3 regions of the Paenibacillus sp. 01T424 genome follow, and region 1 is predicted to be linked to each of the others. Evidence: riboswitches for the same ligand, from Rfam matches in the RefSeq annotation. Region 1 holds a riboswitch; each other region holds the start of a gene.
The links. Region 1 has a riboswitch for ZMP and ZTP ahead of rpiB (ribose 5-phosphate isomerase B). Riboswitches for the same ligand answer to the same signal wherever they lie in the genome.
Positions count from the first base shown of each region.

Region 2: linked by a shared signal. The riboswitch ahead of AC1DPK_RS11520 (bifunctional 5,10-methylenetetrahydrofolate dehydrogenase/5,10-methenyltetrahydrofolate cyclohydrolase) and the one ahead of rpiB (ribose 5-phosphate isomerase B) in region 1 are both predicted to bind ZMP and ZTP.
Region 3: linked by a shared signal. The riboswitch ahead of AC1DPK_RS16635 (IMP cyclohydrolase) and the one ahead of rpiB (ribose 5-phosphate isomerase B) in region 1 are both predicted to bind ZMP and ZTP.

Region 1 is NZ_JBFTPZ010000064.1:999-7,319, forward strand. Features, by position in the region: gene AC1DPK_RS31110 (serine hydroxymethyltransferase) at 1-679, opposite strand, end outside; gene AC1DPK_RS31115 (TIGR01440 family protein) at 778-1,383, opposite strand; gene rpiB (ribose 5-phosphate isomerase B) at 1,400-1,858, opposite strand; ZMP/ZTP riboswitch at 1,957-2,037, opposite strand; gene AC1DPK_RS31125 (low molecular weight protein arginine phosphatase) at 2,121-2,699, opposite strand; gene AC1DPK_RS31130 (manganese efflux pump MntP) at 2,842-3,402, opposite strand; gene AC1DPK_RS31135 (L-threonylcarbamoyladenylate synthase) at 3,526-4,587, opposite strand; gene spoIIR (stage II sporulation protein R) at 4,712-5,476, opposite strand; gene AC1DPK_RS31145 (RNA polymerase sigma-70 factor) at 5,661-6,321, shown strand, end outside.
Region 2 is NZ_JBFTPZ010000011.1:112,410-118,730, reverse strand. Features, by position in the region: gene AC1DPK_RS11530 (ABC transporter ATP-binding protein) at 1-1,293, opposite strand, end outside; gene AC1DPK_RS11525 (ABC transporter ATP-binding protein) at 1,297-3,021, opposite strand; ZMP/ZTP riboswitch at 3,203-3,281, shown strand; gene AC1DPK_RS11520 (bifunctional 5,10-methylenetetrahydrofolate dehydrogenase/5,10-methenyltetrahydrofolate cyclohydrolase) at 3,347-4,192, shown strand; gene AC1DPK_RS11515 (sugar-binding transcriptional regulator) at 4,270-5,226, opposite strand; gene AC1DPK_RS11510 (5'-nucleotidase C-terminal domain-containing protein) at 5,397-6,321, opposite strand, start outside.
Region 3 is NZ_JBFTPZ010000020.1:68,832-75,152, forward strand. Features, by position in the region: gene AC1DPK_RS16625 (S-layer homology domain-containing protein) at 1-981, opposite strand, end outside; gene AC1DPK_RS16630 (hypothetical protein) at 1,145-1,876, opposite strand; gene AC1DPK_RS16635 (IMP cyclohydrolase) at 2,131-2,844, opposite strand; ZMP/ZTP riboswitch at 2,904-2,983, opposite strand; gene AC1DPK_RS16640 (S-layer homology domain-containing protein) at 3,213-4,451, opposite strand; gene AC1DPK_RS16645 (DEAD/DEAH box helicase) at 4,564-5,982, opposite strand; gene AC1DPK_RS16650 (SDR family NAD(P)-dependent oxidoreductase) at 6,008-6,321, opposite strand, start outside.

The DNA of each region.
Region 1 (6,321 bases):
TTTTGTGCGTTGTAGTTGTTACAAAATGCGCATGAGGCACTGGGCTCGGGTGAAGGCCTGCAGCAACCAAACCAGCGATGTGAGCCATATCAACCATAAACAATGCGCCTACATCATTAGCAATTTTGCCAAGCTTCTCGAAATCGATTGTGCGCGGATACGCACTAGCGCCTGCAACGATCAAACGAGGACGGTGCTTGAAAGCAAGCTTGCGAACTTCTTCATAATCAATAGTGAAGGAATCTTCTTGTACACCATATGCAACAAAGTTATAAAGCAATCCAGATGCATTAACAGGGCTGCCGTGTGTCAAATGTCCACCATGTGCTAGATTCATACCAAGCACAGTGTCGCCAGGCTGCAAAGCTGCAAGGTAAACAGCCATGTTCGCTTGTGCGCCGGAGTGTGGTTGCACGTTCGCATGCTCAGCGCCAAAAAGCTCTTTCGCACGGTTGCGGGCAATATCCTCAACGATGTCAACATGCTCACAACCGCCATAGAAACGTTTGCTTGGGTAACCTTCTGCATATTTGTTCGTCAAAACGCTTCCCATAGCTTCCAATACCGCTTCGCTAACGATGTTCTCGGATGCGATAAGCTCGATATTGTCACGTTGACGAGTAAGTTCTAGTCCTAGAGCTTTCAATACTTCTGGGTCTTGTTTGCGCAAATTTTCCATGATTAAATTCCTCCTCAAATTAGATACCCTTTATCAAGCAAAAACGTCTTCGGTGTCCTTTAGACGCTGAAAATCAAAAAATTATGGCTATAAATCAACTATTCGCAAGTTCCAGCAGATTGCTCTACCGTTAGATTCTCGCTAAGCTCGTATACTGCTCGGGAGCCGCCTATTAACTTTGGCCTTGTGATAGCCATCGTGACATGCGCTCCGCCAATTTCACGAATCGTCGGACGAACGGGAACAGCCACCCGCTTCAAATGCATACCGATAAACGTATCACCAATATCGATGCCCGCATGCGCCTGCACCGTTTCCACCAAACAAGGTTCCTTCAGCTGACGATAGGCATAGGCTGCCATGGAACCGCCCGCTTTAGGCACTGGCACTGCACCTACAATATCAAGCCCCAATCGTTCTGCGGAAGCATGATCAATGACAAGCGCGCGATTCAGATGCTCGCAGCATTGATAAACGGGAATAAAGCCAACTTCGCTGCGAACCGCTTCAACGCCTGCGTAAATTTGTGCAGCCGTTTCAATGGTGCCCGAAGTCCCGATGCGATGACCAAGCACCTCACTAGTACTTACACCGATTACTAGCAGCTGACTCATACCAAGCTTGCCTGCCGCTGCCAGTTCCCGAACAATTTGCTCAACCTGTTCTGCAATGCTTCCTAGCTGTACGTTTTCGTCTACGTTCATTGCGAATGCCCCCTAATTAGGACTGGCTGCTGTACTGTTCTTCAATTTGTTTCACTTTACTAACACGACCGACATGACGTTCTCCATTTGAGAACGGCGTTTCAAGCCATATGCGAATAATTTCGAGTGCCACTCCAGGACCGATCACTCGTTCCCCAAGCGCCAAAACATTAGTATCATTATGCTCCCGAGTGGCTTTGGCTGAGAACATATCATTCACAAGCGCACAGCGGATGCCGCGTACTTTATTAGCCGCAATCGACATGCCGATACCTGTTCCACAAATGAGTATACCGCGCTCTGCTTTGCCGCTCGTAACAAGGTCGCATACGGGCAATGCATAGTCCGGATAATCGACGGATTGGTCACAGTTGCAACCAAGATCTTCAATTTCATGACCAAGCGATTGAAGAAACGGTACAACTTCATCCTTCAAACGATAACCTGCATGGTCAGCACCAATAGCAATTTTCAACGCAAAAGACCTCCTTAGAAATGAAACATCACAGTGCTAGTATACCTATTTTTGCCCAAAAAGACGAAAAAAGAGCAAGACATGCTTATTAGCATGCTGCTCTTTGCCCAGGCGACCGGCCGTATATTCCGATGCTCCACCGTGGTTACCCACTTCCGTCGCCAGTTACATCGGAAACCGTATATTGTCATTTTATTATATCTTATACAGCTGCAAAAATCAATCGAACGGGAGCAAAAATGACTTCTGCAACCCTGAATACTTATCTTTTGGCAAGCTTGTCCAGCAGTTTGACGAGCGCGTCCTCTATTTCGTTAGCACTGCTGCTGTATATAGCAAGCGAGCCTCCAAAAGGATCAACGATGTCAAAGCTCGGTATGCGACGCTCCAGCTCAAGCAATCGTCTTCTCTCGCCAGTCGTCAGCTGTTGGCCAAGCGCCTGCTTCATATGAAGCTCTGTATAGAGCTGCTCCAGCTCCTCAATATCCGCGAGCACTTGAGCGTCTTGATTTGCATATTCCTTTAACGTATAGATTTTGTCGACCGCTTCGGGATGCCATTGCAGCAAACCGCGCTTATGATTGACCGTCATTGTCAAAATAATATCAGCCCAACCAACCGCCTCGCTCGTCAGCGCCAGCGACGTGCTCTTATGCTCGATGTCCCGCTGCCTAAGAGTCTCCACAGCATGAGCTGACACAGGCAGTCCATCAATAGTAGATATGCCTGCGGAGCGAACGGCTACGGTGATCCCTCTCAGAGCAGCCATTCGGCGAAGCATAGCCTCTGCCATCGGTGAGCGGCATGTATTGCCTGTACATACAAATAAAATACGTTTCACACTGCCAACTCCTTTTTGCACGTTATTCCAAGCTGTTCAACGATTAAGCGAAAACACCTGCAGCGTTCCTTAGATGCTAAAGCAGCTTTGACTTGAAATTTAAAATAAGACTGCAATATTGTTCTGCTTTCTTACTTATATTCTAAAAGATAAACAAGATGCCGAACACGAACAAAATTCCTCCGCCTATGGCCTCGCCATATTCGCCAAGCTGACCGCTGACTTTACGCCCCAGCATTAAACCACATATCGACATCAGCCCGCCGAGCAGACCGATAAGTAAAACCGTCATCAACATGTTTGCAGCGAACATCCCAAGCGTAATGCCTACTGAGAACGAGTCGATACTGACGCTAAGCGAAAGCACGAGCAAGCCCCAAAAAGATTTATGGTCAAAAGATTGAACCGCCTCGCCGCGCAGCGAGCTATAAATCATATGTCCGCCGAGCAGCACTAGCAAAATGCCTGCCGCAGTCGTGGCTACATCTCCAAGCAAGGAGCCCACGTATTGACCTGTAAAAATACCTGCCAGCGGCATGATCATATGAAACAACGCAGTTACAATGCCCAGCTTCAAAATATCTCGCAGCCTTATGCCTTTGAGCCCTATGCCGAGCCCAAGAGAAAATGCGTCTAGACTGAGTGCCACCGCAATAATAAGCAGCGTCAAAAACTGTCCAGCTTGTAATTGTGCTTCAATCACAGCCTATCTCCCCCATGTCCGCTTGTAGTCTTTACCAAACATATGCGGACATGAGGACAAACATACTAGTGCGGTTTCAAGCTAATTCAGTTTCAAAAATGATCGTTCCCCTTAGAACACTTTCTATACACGAATAATTCGGTTTCCAGCCGCTTTGGCCAACCGATTCATAAGCGCTGCGCCGATCCCATGCTCCGTGCAGCCCTCTGCCCAAATACGCTGAGCGCCTGCCCCGTCAAAATCACGCAATGCGGCATAAAGCTGATGCGCTGCTGTGCCAAGCTCCGCCTCGCTGCCTAATGAGAAAACATGATCTGCATCGTAGCGATTCAATCTCTCTTCGAAAGCAAGTACGCCAGTTACCTCGCCGCGCATCTTTGCAGCTTCTACTTGATCTTGAATGTAAGCTGCGACAGCTTCAAAATGTCCTTGCACAAGCTCAAGCTCCCCTTGTGGCGCATAATGAGTATATTTCATGCCTGGTGATCGCGGAGCCGACTCCGGTTCTTCTATCGAGGCACTATCAATCAACGCATGGGGTGCCGCTTCTTGAAGCGCTTCGCGCGTAATGCCGCCTGGCCGCAAAATACGAATGCCATGCTCGCCAGCAAGCTCAATTACAGTAGATTCCAGGCCGACGCCTGTTGCACCGTCATCAACAAGACCATCGATCCGCCCATCCAGATCCTCCAGCACATGCTCAGCAAGTGTTGGGCTTGGCCTTCCAGAACGATTGGCGCTTGGTGCAGCAATTGGACAATCTGCGATCTCAAGCAGCGCAAGCGCTGTTCTATGATCCGGTATTCGAATACCAACGGTAGACAGTCCAGCCGTTACGAGCGGCGATAACGCATCCTCACGAACGGGCAGTACAATGGTAAGTGGCCCTGGCCAAAACTGTTCCATCAACGATGAAGCCAGCTCCGAATACGGCAGCACCAGCTCATCTAACTGCTTGCGACCCGCAATATGCACAATGAGAGGGTTGTCCGATGGACGTCCCTTTGCGGTGAATATCCGCTCAACCGCCGCCGAGCTGCGAGCATCCGCGCCAAGCCCATAAACCGTCTCCGTAGGGAAAGCAATAATACCGCCTTCTCTTAATTGGCTGGCAGCTTCCGATAATTGTTCGCGCAGCTGAGAATCATGAGCCTGCTTTACGCGCCATACATTTGTTTTAGTCATCTCTATCCTTCAATCCTTGCTCTTAATTGAAATTGTTCATTCATTCGTTATTATAGCATAAGCACCCGCAAACAAGCAGAAACGACAACTGCACCTTTACATTCAAAGGTGCAGCTGTCGTTTCTTATGAAAACAATGATTTAATCCAATTGATAAAAGATTCGATCATTTCCCAAATAAAAAATTTTGCTTCCGGCGCTTCGCCTTGGGAAGGAGTATCTGCTGGAGCTGCTGCTAAGGAAGCTGTCTTAGCCGCTGCACTATTCGATTTCACAACTGATGCTTGCTCTGTCTCTGTTCCAGCTGCTGCTGATGCTTCACCGCTTACAGCATCGATAAAACATAACGGCGGGAACAATACACACCACCAATTTTGTCCGCCGCCTTCACCAAGTGTAATACGAAGGGCTTCATAGTCGCCAGCAGGGTAAACTTGATTGCCGTACATTTTTGTCGGGAACGGTACCATTCCAAGCTCTGCGGATGAGCCATATTCAAAGCCGCGGCTCTTTAGCACTTCTGCTGTAATGCGTTCAATTTCAGGCATATTGGCGAGAATCGTCTGACGTGCTTCCTCAATCGTCTGAGGTCCCGTCACCCAGCTATTCATCGCTTTAACGATTTCATCCCGGACAAGACGTTTCACGACTTGATCAGCAGGATTATCGGAATTGGCTAAAATACGAAGGCGAATGGCTTCCTGCGGAATTTCTCCGCCTGCAACCGCAGCATCCATTTGCTGAGCTTCCCAGCTCATAATTAAAATGATAAGTGCAAAAATAATAAAACCATATGATTTGCGATAAACAAATTTATTAGACTTACCCGAATTAGAATGAGCGGATTTAGAAATATTGGAATAGGAATGAATAGAATAATGGCTGGACATATAACACAAGCTCCTCTCGTCGCACCCGTCAGTGCGTCTGCTTGCGTTCCGGAACGTATCTATCCGTCATTATGTCCGTTATGCTTAATATATAAACCTATCAATCTATCTATTATTTATCTTATCGCAGACGCTCTTCTAGCAAGTTATACTATTTTCAATAAATGAGAAGGATGGATGAAGAATGGATTTCCAAAATACTTATGCAGCGTATCGACCGCTGCTCCATTCCATTGCTTATCGGATGCTTGGCACATTCAGCGAGGCCGAGGATTTGGTCCAGGATGTGTTTGCAGACTACAGCCTTTTGGACCCTAGTGAAATTAAAAATGAGAAGGCCTATCTCGTTCGAATGCTCACTAACCGCTCGATCAATCTCAGCCAATCCGCTCGCAAAAGAAAAGAAGTATATGTTGGACAGTGGCTGCCCGAACCAGACGTCAGCACCGTAAAACAAGACCCTGCTGAAATTTATGCGGAGCATGAAGAGATTTCCTACGCGCTGCTTGTCATGCTTGAGCAGCTCACAGCCGTTGAGCGGGCTGTGTTTATTTTAAGAGAATCGCTTCAGTACGATTATGAGGATATTGCTTCATGCTTACATAAAACGACAGCAAACTGTCGTAAAATATACAGCCGAGCCAAAGAGAAACTTCAGGAAGATAGGTCGATGCTACCCATGAACACGGATAAAGCCGAGACCCTCACTGTTGCCTTCATGGAAGCAGCTTCCTCTGGAAATTTCGAGAAATTGATTTCTCTTTTGTCCGAAGAAGCGATTCTTGTCTCCGATGGAGGAGGCAAGGTACGTGCAGCTATTTTCGCTATTATTAGCAGAGAAAGAG
Region 2 (6,321 bases), on a different contig from region 1:
CTCACGAATGGTACCCGAGAACAAATGGGCATCCTGCAGCACGATTCCTAGCTGTTTGCGCAAGCTGTTTTTGTCTATCGTGCAGATGTCTTCGTCATCAATCAGTATTTGACCGTCCTTGATCTCATAGAATCGCCCAATCAGATTAATGATCGTAGTCTTGCCCGCTCCAGTTGGACCCACTAGCGCAACGGTTTCTCCCGGCTTAGCAATAAAGGAGATGTTATTAAGCGCTGCGGTTCCGTCGTTATATTCAAACCGCACATCGCGAAACTCTACCTTGCCGCCAATCGATTCCAGCTCTTTCACGGACTCGGGTTCTTCATATTCTGATGGAATATCCATCATCTCAAACACCCGCTCCGCGCCTGCTACCCCCGACTGAATCATATTGTATTGATTGGCGACCTCATTCAAAGGGCCTGAGAATTGCTTCGAGTAACCGAGGAAGCTTATGATGACGCCCACTGTTGCATGGTCATGAATTGCCAGCCAGCCGCCGACTCCTGCAATGATTAAATAGCTGATATGACCAAACATGTTCATGAACGGGCCCATCGTACCCGAATAAATTTGAGCTTTAGTTCCTACCTTCTTCAGCTTGGCATTAGCGGCGCTGAATTGCTCGGCCATTCGCTCCTCTTGATGAAACAGAGCCACAACCTTCTGGCCGGATACCGTTTCCTCTATAAAACCGTTCAGTCCGCCAAGTACCTGCTGCTGCCCTTTGAACTGCCGCTGTGTAATCTTTGCTATTCGCTTCGTAACGAAAACGATGAGCGGGATGATGACGAGTGTAACGAGTGTGAGCCACACATTTAAGAAAAGCATCATCGCGAACGAACCCACAAGCATAATGACGCTTGATATAATTTGTATCAGGCTTTGGTTCAGCGTATTCGTTACATTATCAATATCATTGGTTGTGCGGCTCATGAGCTCACCGTGATTTTTACTCGCGAAAAATGGAATAGGCAGCTTTTGCAAATGATTGAATAGTTCCTTGCGAAGGCTCCACACAGTTCGCTGCGATACTTCAGCTAAGTAAATGGCCTGAAGCCAACTAACTAAGCTGCCAGCCGCATAGATGCCGAGCATAAGCAGGCAGATTTGGAGCAAACCGTTATATTGTTTCGCAATAATATAATCATCCAAAGCCTTGCCAAGAAAATAAGGACCTGCAAGCGTAAGTCCTGCTGCAGCTATCGTGAGTGCAATAACCGCTAGCAGTCTAGCCCGCCCATGAAGTAAATAAGTGCCGATTCTTCTTAATGTCGTTAGCGTATGATTCATCTATCAAGCTCCTTGCTGGGAAAAGGCCATTTTCTGGTATAGCTTGCTTTGTTCAAGAAGCTCCTGATGCGTGCCAATGGCTGTAATTCGACCATTCTCAAGCACGATAATCCGATTTGCCTGCTGTACGGATGCAATTCGCTGACCAATGATAAGACAAGTGCTGCTCTTCATAATCTCTTGCAACGATTTGCGTATGAGTAAATCCGTTCTCAAATCAACCGCGCTTGTACAATCATCAAGGATCACAATTTTGGGTTTCAGCAGCAACGTCCTAGCAATGGACAACCGCTGCTTTTGGCCGCCGGACAGATTGACCCCGCGCTGGCCAAGCAGCGTATCATAGCCATTCTCCAGCTTCATAATGAATGCATGAGCCTCAGCTGCCTTGGCTGCTGCCTCTATTTCATCCTGACTCGCATCCGGCTTGCCATAGCTGATATTGTCACGAATGGTTCCACTGAACAGATGCGCCTGCTGGAGCACCATTCCGATTTGGCCATGCAGCTCTGCAGAAGCGATCTCGTTAATCGGATAGGAATCAATGCGGATCATTCCCTCTGTCGCTTCATAAAACCTTGGAATGAGGCTGACCAGCGTTGATTTTCCTGAGCCGTTTATCCCTACGATCCCAATCGTCTCGCCCGGCTCTATATTCAGATCTATGTCGTGAAGTATGTTTTTCTCCGAGCCTTCATAGCCGAAGCTCACATGGTCAAAAGTTATTCTGCCAGCTTGAATTTTTTTGGACTGCTCGTTAGCTTTTCGTTCAGCTGTCCATTTATCTGCCGGAACCTCCAGTATCTCATTGATGCGATCAGCAGAAGCCTTGGCCCGAGAGATTGCAATCAATTGATTTCCTAGTCCTAGAGTAGAAAAGAGAAGCTGTGTAATATAAGTTAAAAAGGCGGCGAGACTTCCCACTGACAGCGCCCCGTGCTCAGAGAGCATTCCCCCATACCATAATGCAGCTACAATACTAAAATTAAGAATGATCGACACAAGCGGCGTATTAAGCGCAACGATCTTAGCTGCTTTTAGACTGGCATGCAGTAGATTTGAGTTTGTTTCATTAAAACGTTCTTCCTCGTAATCGGACCGAACAAATGCTTTCACAACGCGGATACCGGACAAATTTTCTTGCATAACGGTATTCACTTGATCAAGCCGATGCTGCATCATTGAAAACAAAGGGACGGTAATCCGAGTTGTAATGATGAGGAAGAGAGCTAATAAGGGTATCATTGCGAGCAAAATAATAGACAGGCGCGGGCTGATGACAAAAGCCATGATCAGACTGCCGATAATAATGAATGAACTGCGTGCAAATACGCGGAGCAGCAGCAATACTAAGTTCTGAATTTGTGTGACATCACCCGTCAGTCTCGTCACGATGGAGCCTGAACCAAAACGGTCAAGCGATCGAAGCGACAGCGACTGTATTTTTTGAAACAGCTCCTGCCTCAGATCAGCCCCAAAGTTTTGCGATGCTATCGTCGAGAACACCGTGCAGCCGACACCTGCGATTAGTCCGATCAATGCGGCGATCAGCATTTTGGGCGCGGTGCTCGCGATTGCTGTGAGATCACCTGCTATAATGCCCTCATTCACAATGCTCGCCATGAATCGCGGCTGCAGCAAATCCATGACCACCTCTAGCAGCATAAACAGCGGTGCCAGCACAGCGCTCAGCCAATATTTCCTCAAAAATCTAGTGAGCTTTAACAACTTACCACCTCAATCTCCCATCATTTTGCGCAAACTGCAATAAAGAGGGCAGCGCGACCCGCTCCCTCTTGATAAAGTAATTATAGCATCCATCCTCTCGTTTCTACACCTAAATAATCATAAAATAATGTTAATGACTCGCTTTTGAACTTTCCACCTGTTAAAATCAAAATACCATTTAAAAGCTGTGCGTAACTGGCGGAACATGGGCAACCATGAGGAAGCGCACAGATCATTAGCCGTACGCCTGGGCAAAGGTAAGGGGACATACCCCTTGCCTTTTTATGTTTTTTTAACATTTATTTATAAGGGGCTGAGGTAGAAGATGACCGAGAAACTGATTTTGGATGGAGCCATTGTGGCCGATGCGATTAAAGAGCAGCTGAAAGAAAGAGTTGAGATTCTTAGCAAGCGGGGAATCATTCCATGCTTAGCGACGATACTGGTGGGCGATGACCCTGCGTCTGAAACCTACGTTCGAATGAAGGGCAATGCATGCAAGCGGCTTGGCATTGATTCCAAACGTATTCATTTGAACAAAAACATTTCAACGGATGATTTAATTGACGTTATTTTGCAGCTTAATGAAGACCCGCTTATTCACGGCATCCTCTTGCAGCACCCTGTACCGCATCAAATTGATGAGCGTGCTGCCTTTGAAGCGATTAGTATCCATAAGGATGTTGATGGTGTAACCGCGTTAGGTTTTGCTCAAAATGCATTTGGTTATGCCMAGTATCCGTCATGTACCCCTGCTGCTATTATGGCTATTCTTGATTACTATGAAATCAAGGTCGAAGGCAAACATGCCGTCGTCGTTGGACGAAGCCCGATTCTAGGCAAACCCGTTTCTCAGATGCTGCTGAACCGCAATGCAACCGTAACAACCTGTCATTCCAAAACAGAAAATTTAGCGGAGCTATTGCGTCTTGCCGATATCGTCGTTGCTGCAGTCGGCAAACCAAGCTTTATTCAAGGCGAATGGATTCGCGATGGCGCTGTAGTACTTGATGCAGGGTACAACAAAGGGAATATTGGGGACGTTGACTACGAGGCATGCCTAGCAAAAGCAAGTGCGATCACCCCTGTGCCTGCAGGCGTAGGTCCTGTTACGATCGCCACGCTTCTGAAGCATACGGTTGACTCCGCTGAGCGATTTGCACTTCAATAAGAGATATAGGAAGAAAAACGAGGGGATCTTATTTGCCGCTTTGCAGCTAAGATCCCCTCGTTTGTTCTATGGGATGTCTACACATCCCGTTCTAATAAATACCTCGCTGTAAACTGATCGGTAATGAGTACATTCGTGTAGCCGCCGCGCAGCGCGCCATAAATGCCATCTACCTTCTTCGCTCCGCCTGCCACAAGTATCGACTGGTCCTTGCGTTTCAGTTCATCGAGACTGATTCCAATCGTGCGCTGGTTCATGAGTGTTGAACAAATATTGCCTGTAATATCGATATAGCGTGAGCATATATCGCCAGCTGCTTTCTCGCGAATAATTTCCAGATCTGAATCTGTGAAATAATTGGCTCTAATTAATACAGAATCATCCGTAGGTGCTCCTACGGTTACAACGGCAATATTAGAAAGCTTCCCTAGCTCCAAAATATTGCGGATATGGCGATCCGATTCAATCGTCCGCTTCACAACCTCATGGTCAACAAGCGCCGGCAGCGGAATAAAGTAAGGTATCGTATGGAAAGCCTTGCCGAATAAATGAACAATTTCATAAGCGTATGTATTGGTTTCCGAATGGCTAACCCCGCCGTTGAGCTGCACGACCTTTACGTCGCGAACCGGCTTATCCTTAAGCTGAGAAGCCATTTGAAAGAGCGTCGTTCCCCACGTTGTCGCAATGATATCGCCATCTTTTACCGTATCGTATAAATAGTTCGCTGCCGCTTCGCCAATATACTTTTTTACGATGCTGTCCTCATACTGAGGCACAGAAACGATAACCGCTTTTTTCAGCCCAAACTTCGCTTCCAATCGATTCGCCAGAACAAAATTGTTTTCGTTCGGGTGTACGATTTTTATTTGAACATACCCCTCATCCTTCGCCTGCTGTAAAAATCTTGATATCGTAGGGCGCGATACCCCCAGCTTCTGAGCGATTTCTTCCTGATTATAATCCAGTTCATAATACAGCCTTGCTACATCAATCATTTTGCTAAGCTTATCATCCAGTCGATCATCAGCCATCCAAGTTTCACTCTTTCTATTTATGTCTAGAAATGCAAACGGTATCTACTCCCTCTAATTTAACATAGGTTTCAAATGAAGTGTCGCCTTCTTTGTATGAAAACAACAAATCTTACTAAAAAAAACGTCCCCCCCACTCATAACAAGTGGAATGGGACGCTTTTGCTTAATTAAATTCCGTTTCTTCCTTCATACTCTAGTGCGGACAAAATCAGTGTAACCACATCTGCTCTTGTTGCATTTTTCTTAGGTGCAAATTTATTGCCGCCCATGCCTGCTACTAGTCCTTCGGCTTGTGCCGCAGCGATATAAGGACGAGCCCATACAGGAATGTCACTCAAATCAGCAAACGTCGGCTTCGCCTTCGGATCAACTTTAATGCCTAGTGCGCGAACAAGAATTACGGTCATTTCCGTTCTTGTTAATTCACTTGATGGTCGAAGCGTATTATCCTCGTAGCCCGCAATGACCTTATCCTCGATAAGCTGTGCAAAGAAGGAGCGTGCCCATGCAGGAACTTGACCCGCATCTGCAAAGTCCAGCTTGCTTGTCGACGATTCAAGCTTCAGCGCTCTGCCAACCATTGTAATAAATTGTGCTCTTGTTGCTGTGTCTCCAGGGTGGAACGTACCGTCTCCATACCCATTAACAAACCCAATTTCCACTGCCTTCGATATAGCATCTGCAGCCCAGTGGCCGCGTACATCACTAAATGTGATGGTTGGCGTCGGTGTTGGTGTCGTCACCGGCGGTGTCGTCGGTGTTGGCGTTGGTGTCGGCGTCGGTGTTGTCACCGGCGGTGTTGTTGGTGTTGGAGTAGGTGTTGGAACTACAACATTCACATCAACAATACGTCCTTCTGTCGTTGCATTAATCGTACCTAATTGATTGATATACTCCAAGAATACCTCGTAGTCAACAATATTCATTTCGTGCTGGCGTCCAGCATCTTTGGCTTGCTTCATCGAACGATAGAAATCGCCGCCATTAGCCATAAATGAGTTTGTTGCTACAAAATAATAAGCATTCAAATCAATTGCACTGTAGCTGCCGTCTGCGTTTTTGATTTCAACCTTCGTAATGCGTTCGCCAGCC
Region 3 (6,321 bases), on a different contig from region 1:
AACTTTATCAATGTTATTTTTTTTCGCATATTCGTTAATAAACTTAATGGCTGCTTGTGTATTCGGGCACCAAGAGCCGCCGAACAAGATCGTATAATTCCCTTCGCTCTCGAGAATCTTCGTCAATTGGTGATAGGTTACATGTTCAAATACGAGCTCGCCATCCGATTCGTCAAAAATAATCGTTTCTTTTTTGTTGATGATTGATCCGTTTCTATTGAAAGCTGCTTTGATAGAATTCGAACGGTTAATCGTATCAAATGAAGTGATTCCTTCAAATACTTGACTCACTTTTGCTTTGTAAGCATCTACTTTGCCCGTGTCCAAAACACCATTTGTTAAATAATCGTTCCATACATTCGTTGATGCCAAAGAGGAAACAATTTTCTTTTTGTTATACACAAACAAGAATGGTGCTTCAATTTTTTTCGCTGAGCCTTCTGAAATTACTGTGCCCTTGCTGTCTTTTTTCGTATAGCTAACGATATCTCCTGCTGGAAGTACTTCATCGAGGTTCGTTAAATATTTTTTGACCAGCTCGACATACGCTTCTGCAAAATCAAAAGTGTTGTTGCCGACTTTGATTTCTTTCGTTTGCGTTTCCGCAATTTCTAGTGATTTCCCATCTAACCTCGTATCAAAGTTATAGATGGTTTTTACGCCATATTGCTTCGCCACCTGATTAATAAAGCCAATATTCGCTTGTGTTTTATCGCTCCAAGCTCCGCCAAACAACACAACATACGTGCCTTCGCTGTCAAAGAGATTAATAATATCTTCATACGTTACCGTTTGAAGAATATGGTTCTCATCATCCAAATGATCATACACATTATTAAAATAGTTATAATGGCTGGCGCCGCTATTTACTAGAGTTTCCGAAGCTGGATTGGCATTAACGATATTGGCAGCCGGCAAAATTAATAACGCAGCCAATATAAGAGCTAACCATCTTTTGGATGTATTAAATTGTAATTTCATGTTCATTCCTCGTTTTCATCAAATTTTGTCGATGTGCCAAGTGTGAAATATGTATTCTCCACTAGTCGCTTCAAGATCTCGTGCAGGGAGCCGGTCATAAGAGACTGATCTGCCTCTTATGACCACCCCCATTTCATAACTCATAAATACGTATTTCTTGTTTCTAGCAGATTTCTTCTTCCGTCGTCGATGGTGCTGGCTGTTGACCTTCGGAAGACGAAGATGATGATGAAGAGGATGAAGCAGGAGCCTCTGAGGATGATGGTGCTTTCGGCTGTACCGCATCTTTTTTCACGAATGAGACCGATTTAGATGGTTTCTTTTCTTCTTTCGCAGCTGGCTCCGCTGGTTTCGATTGTGTTTCTTCTTTCGCAGCAGGTGCTGCTGCTTTTGGTTCTTCTTTTACAACGGCTGCTGCTTTAGGCTGGCTTTCTTCTTTTACAGTCGTTGCTGCTTTAGGCTGGGCAGCTTCTTTCGGCTGTGTTGCTGTTTTTTCAACCGATGTATTTGCTTTAGCCGCAGGCTCTTCCTTTGCTGCTGCCGCTTTAGCTGCAGGCGCCTCTTCCTTCTTATCTACAGCAAGAGTAACTTTGGATTTATCTTCTTGTTTCGCATCTGCTTTTTCTGCTTCAGGTTTATTTGCCTCTATCGTGTCCGCCGTTTTTGTTTGTGGTTGTTTTTCGCCTTCTGCTGCAGCTGTGTTTACTTCTGATTTTTTCTCTGTGTCAGAAACGGTAATGATTTTGGATTGATTCTCTTCCTTTGCTTCGGTAACAATTGCAGCGTTGTCCTTCACCGCAGGCGCACCTTGCGCCTGTTTGGCAGATACGACAACATAGGTTAGGGCTGAGAAGGCTACTGTTGCAGAAATTAATGTTAGTGTTAGTTTTTTCATGATTGTAAACATCCCTTTCGCTTCGCTCTTTGAGCTTTTTTGTTTTTTTGGATAAAAAAAGGAGACCCAACAAGGCGCAGAACTGCGCTCCTATTGAATCTCTGGTGGTCCAGTAGATTATCTTCTTTTGTCATCCTACAAAATGGTTTTTCAACTCACTTTGAATATATTCCTATATTATTCCTCAGAAACGACCCTGTCAACGATTATTTAAATTTTTCCCATCGTTTTTGTCGGAATTAATTATATAGACACTAAAACGTCTGATTTTTATTTATTATTTTAAATTCCACCTTACGATCATCGGTATGAATAAACTTCACAAGCAATGAAATTTTATGATCTGCGTTTATGCTGCTCCAGTAAAATCGAGCCGTTTCATCCATTGAATCAAATAAAGGAACCTCCAGCGGTTCACCTTCAAAAGATCTCAAAATACCATTTTCTTCACCTTTATAAGTGTGAATGCAATGACCTATCCCTTTTGTAAAAGAGTCGTAATGAAAGAAATGACGGATGCAAAATGACGGATCGTTTTGCCTTGTTTTCAAAATGGACAAGCTGTACACAGCTGATTCAGTATCAATAATACCGGAAATACGCGGTGTATAATGGGGAGCATCCGGTTCAAACTTTCTGCTTTTTAATGCATCTTCAAACGTTTCTTTTTTGCCATAAGCTTCATAGATGGTTTCCGTCTGATCTCCATTGGAAATGATGTCCATCCCATTAATACTCTTTATCGGATTATAAATAATCAATGAAGGGTCTTCCATTTTTGCCGCATCATATGCTCTATTTTTTACAAACTGCTCCTTACGCTCAAAGATTCGGTTGCGACTGTTCACGCTTCTGCCCATTATCCAATACACTTGAGCAAAATGTTTTCCTGACGGGCTCATCCCCATGATTATCGTTCTACCAGGATACGGATTATTAAATAACTGATCTTCATAGGACTGCAACATACTCACCTCAACCTTTTTATTTTATCTGAAAATAAAAAAAGCATTTGATCATTGATCAAATACTTTGCCCAGGCGTACGACATATGAAATAGGTGCTCCCTCGTGGTCATCCACGTTTACGCCAGTTGCACCTACCTAAAATTTACATTTATTATAGTTCGATATCGCCAATGAAATCAAGCTCATTTACAGACGAACTATGAAAGTTAACGCGTATATTTTCTAACGAACTGTATCGTGCATATTATGCAGAAAACAAAGCGCTGCTGGATTCGCAAGCTGGTATTTTGATTGTTGAGCAATGGAAAAAGGGCTGTTCCAAAAGTAGAAAAATCTACTTTCAGGACAGCCCTTCTCTTATTTATACCTTATTTCACTTCAATTGATTTAACTGCGCCATTGTCGCCTTTTACTTGTACATATTGACCAACCTTCAGCTGCGAGGAGTCACCTGTGATGACTACACTTGGGTCAATGCTGAATGTAGTGACAACTGCCTGTGAGTTTTCATATCGAGTAATGAGAGAAACCGTCGTCAATTTCGCCTGATTGTTGAACGTTAATGTATTAATAATTCCGTTCTCCGAGAAAGCTGTACTAACAGGAGCCGACTTCGTTACTTCAATAAATACGATACGATTGAGATACGTACGAACGAGTATCTCATCCCCTGCTCGGAGTGAGCTCACTGGCGATTTTTTATCATCTCGGAAAATAAACACATTCGAGTCTAATGCTAGTGAAACCTCCGTGTTATCTCCTTTAACAACCGTCAACTTGCCATCAGCAGGAGCTGCTTTTAGCTTGCCAGTAATGGCTTGTGCATCATGATTAGGCATTTCCGTATCTGTACGATCGAGAAGCGCTGCCAGCTCTGCACGGGTTACTGGTTGATTTGGACGGAACGTTTTTCCATTCTTATCATTGTAGCCGGTAATAATGCCTTTCTTCAAAGCAAGAGCAACATAACCTACAGATCCAGCAGGGATCTCTTTTGCATCCTTAAAGTCAAGCTTCGTATTATTGAGCGCCTTCGCTTCGTCTTCCAGTTTAAGCGCTTTTACGAGAAGAATCGTAGACCATAGTCTTGTTGCGTTTGCTTCCGGTTTCACTTCCGATTCAGTCTCAGAGAATAGATCGTTCTCCAGCGCTACTGCAACGTAACCAACAGCCCATGGGTATTTTTTTGCGATTTTATCCCCGTCATTAAATTGCAAATCCGTTTTCATTTTATCAGCTGATTCCGCTTGTGAGCGAAGACCCATCAATCTGACAGCAGCAGTCAACGTTTCAATACGGTTGATTTTTTGATTAGGCTTAAATGTACCATCCTCGTAGCCAGTAAATACGCCCTTCGACGCTAACCGCATAATGTATTCCATAGCCCACTTCAGATCGTCTTCATCTTGGAACTGCCATGTTACTTTATGTTTATCGTCCTTGTCATACTTGTCATCCTTGTCCTCATGACGGCCTTTATCATCATTACGATCGCCATCATGCCCTTTGCCTTTACCGCCATCTGCAAAAGCTGACGTCGCACCGCCTGCAAGCATTAGCAGCGCAAGCGAAGAAATTGCTGTCTTTTTCCACATGGTTTGTTTCATCAAGAAAGCCACACTCCTTTTTCGATTGCGGGTTTTGCCGCATTTTTTACCTTCGCCCATACGTTTCGGGAGAGGCAGATCGATTTAAGAGGGTGGCTTTCAAAATAAATTTTTATGATTGTTCCTTATCGGCCTCGCGTTTAGCTTTAAGCCACTTAGGAGCACCTTTGTTTTTACCTTCGCGCTTTCGCTCCACTTTCTTAGGAGCAGGCTTCGCTGCTGGCTTTGGTTTCGGCGGAGCAGCTACTGCTTTCGTCTCTACAAGCTTCGTTTGTTTCGGAGCAGCAGCTGCACTTTTGTTCTCTACAGCTCGCTTCGTTTGCAACGCTTCTGAGCGATCTGCAAGCTTCGCTTCATGACGAGCCGCAAACGGTTTTGTTGCTTCTCGCAGCTCTTCCTCGCTAAGAAGCTTTCCTCTGAACATTGTCCGTTCTGTCAATTCGATGCCCAGCTGCTTGCGGAATTTCTCCATAATAAACAGCTCCTGCGGCGTAACAATGGAAACGACTGTACCAGGACGTCCCATACGGCCCGTTCGTCCTGCACGATGCACGTAATGATCCGCATCCGATGCAGGATCAAGCTGAATGACGAGCGGCAGACCTTCAATATCAAGGCCTCTAGCCGCAACATCCGTAGCTAGCAGCAGTTGGCAGCGACCCTCGCGAAAACGAGTCAATGTTGCTGCACGGCGCTGTTTATCCGCATCCCCATACAAAGCCTCAACAGTAAAGCCTTCATAGCTTAGCTTCGATTCCCAGTTGGAAATGTTGTCGGTATCATTTAGGAAAAGCAGCGCAGAGGTTGGGTTCAGCAAGCGAACAAGTCTTCTTGCCGTATCGGTTTTATCACGCTTATCGCTAACGATAAAATAATTATCGATCGTTTGTGATACGGTATGCTCCGGCGTAACCTGAATACGTTCCGGGTTTTTCATCCAGCGTCCTTCAAAACGAGCCATTTGATCCGGATATGTCGCGGAGAAAAAAGCAATTTGGTGCTCTTTACCGACACTATGCAAAATGATCTCGACCTCTTTTGTCGAGCCGAGCTGAAATACTTGATCCGCTTCATCAACTACAACATTTTTCACATCATTCAGCTTGAGCTTGCGCAGCTTAAGCAATTCGTGAATTCGCCCTGGTGTACCAATAACCAGCTGCGGGCGCAGCTTCAATTTCTCCACCTGCCGCTTTAATGCTGCTCCGCCAATCAATTGCTGAACGCGAATGTTCAGCGGCTCCGCGTACACTTCTGCTACACGAACAATTTGCATCGCGAGCTCCTGTGTTGGAGCCAAAATAATCGCTTGAATCGCGCTTGAATGCGAATTCAGCTTCTGAAGAAGCGGCAACAAATACGCAAGCGTTTTACCTGTACCCGTCTGCGACCTCGCTGAAACGTCGCTTCCTCCAAGCAATATCGGAATCGTATTTGCCTGTACATCCGTTGGTTCAATAATTCCATTTGCTGTGAGCTTATCCGACAGCAGTTCATTAATTCCTATTTCATACCATGTGTGCTTACTCATTTTTAATCCTCTCTCATTTAAACCTTTATTTTCGATTTAACATACCGCCGAATAGCCGATCAATGGTTCGCGGCAGCAATTGGTACAGTTTAATACCAAAAGCTGCGGTTTTCGGCAGGTCAAGCTCGGCTTTTCTCCGCTCGATTAAACGAATGATTTTTTTGACTACATATTCTGGCTTCATCATAAACCAATTAACATTTTTAACGTAAGAGCCGGAAGGATCAGCCAGCGAGAAAAAAGGCGTATCAATTGGACCTGGATTAACCGCAGATACCTGAATTCCCTGCTCCCGAAGCTCCATGCGAAGCGCATTAGTAAAGCCAAGCACAGCATGCT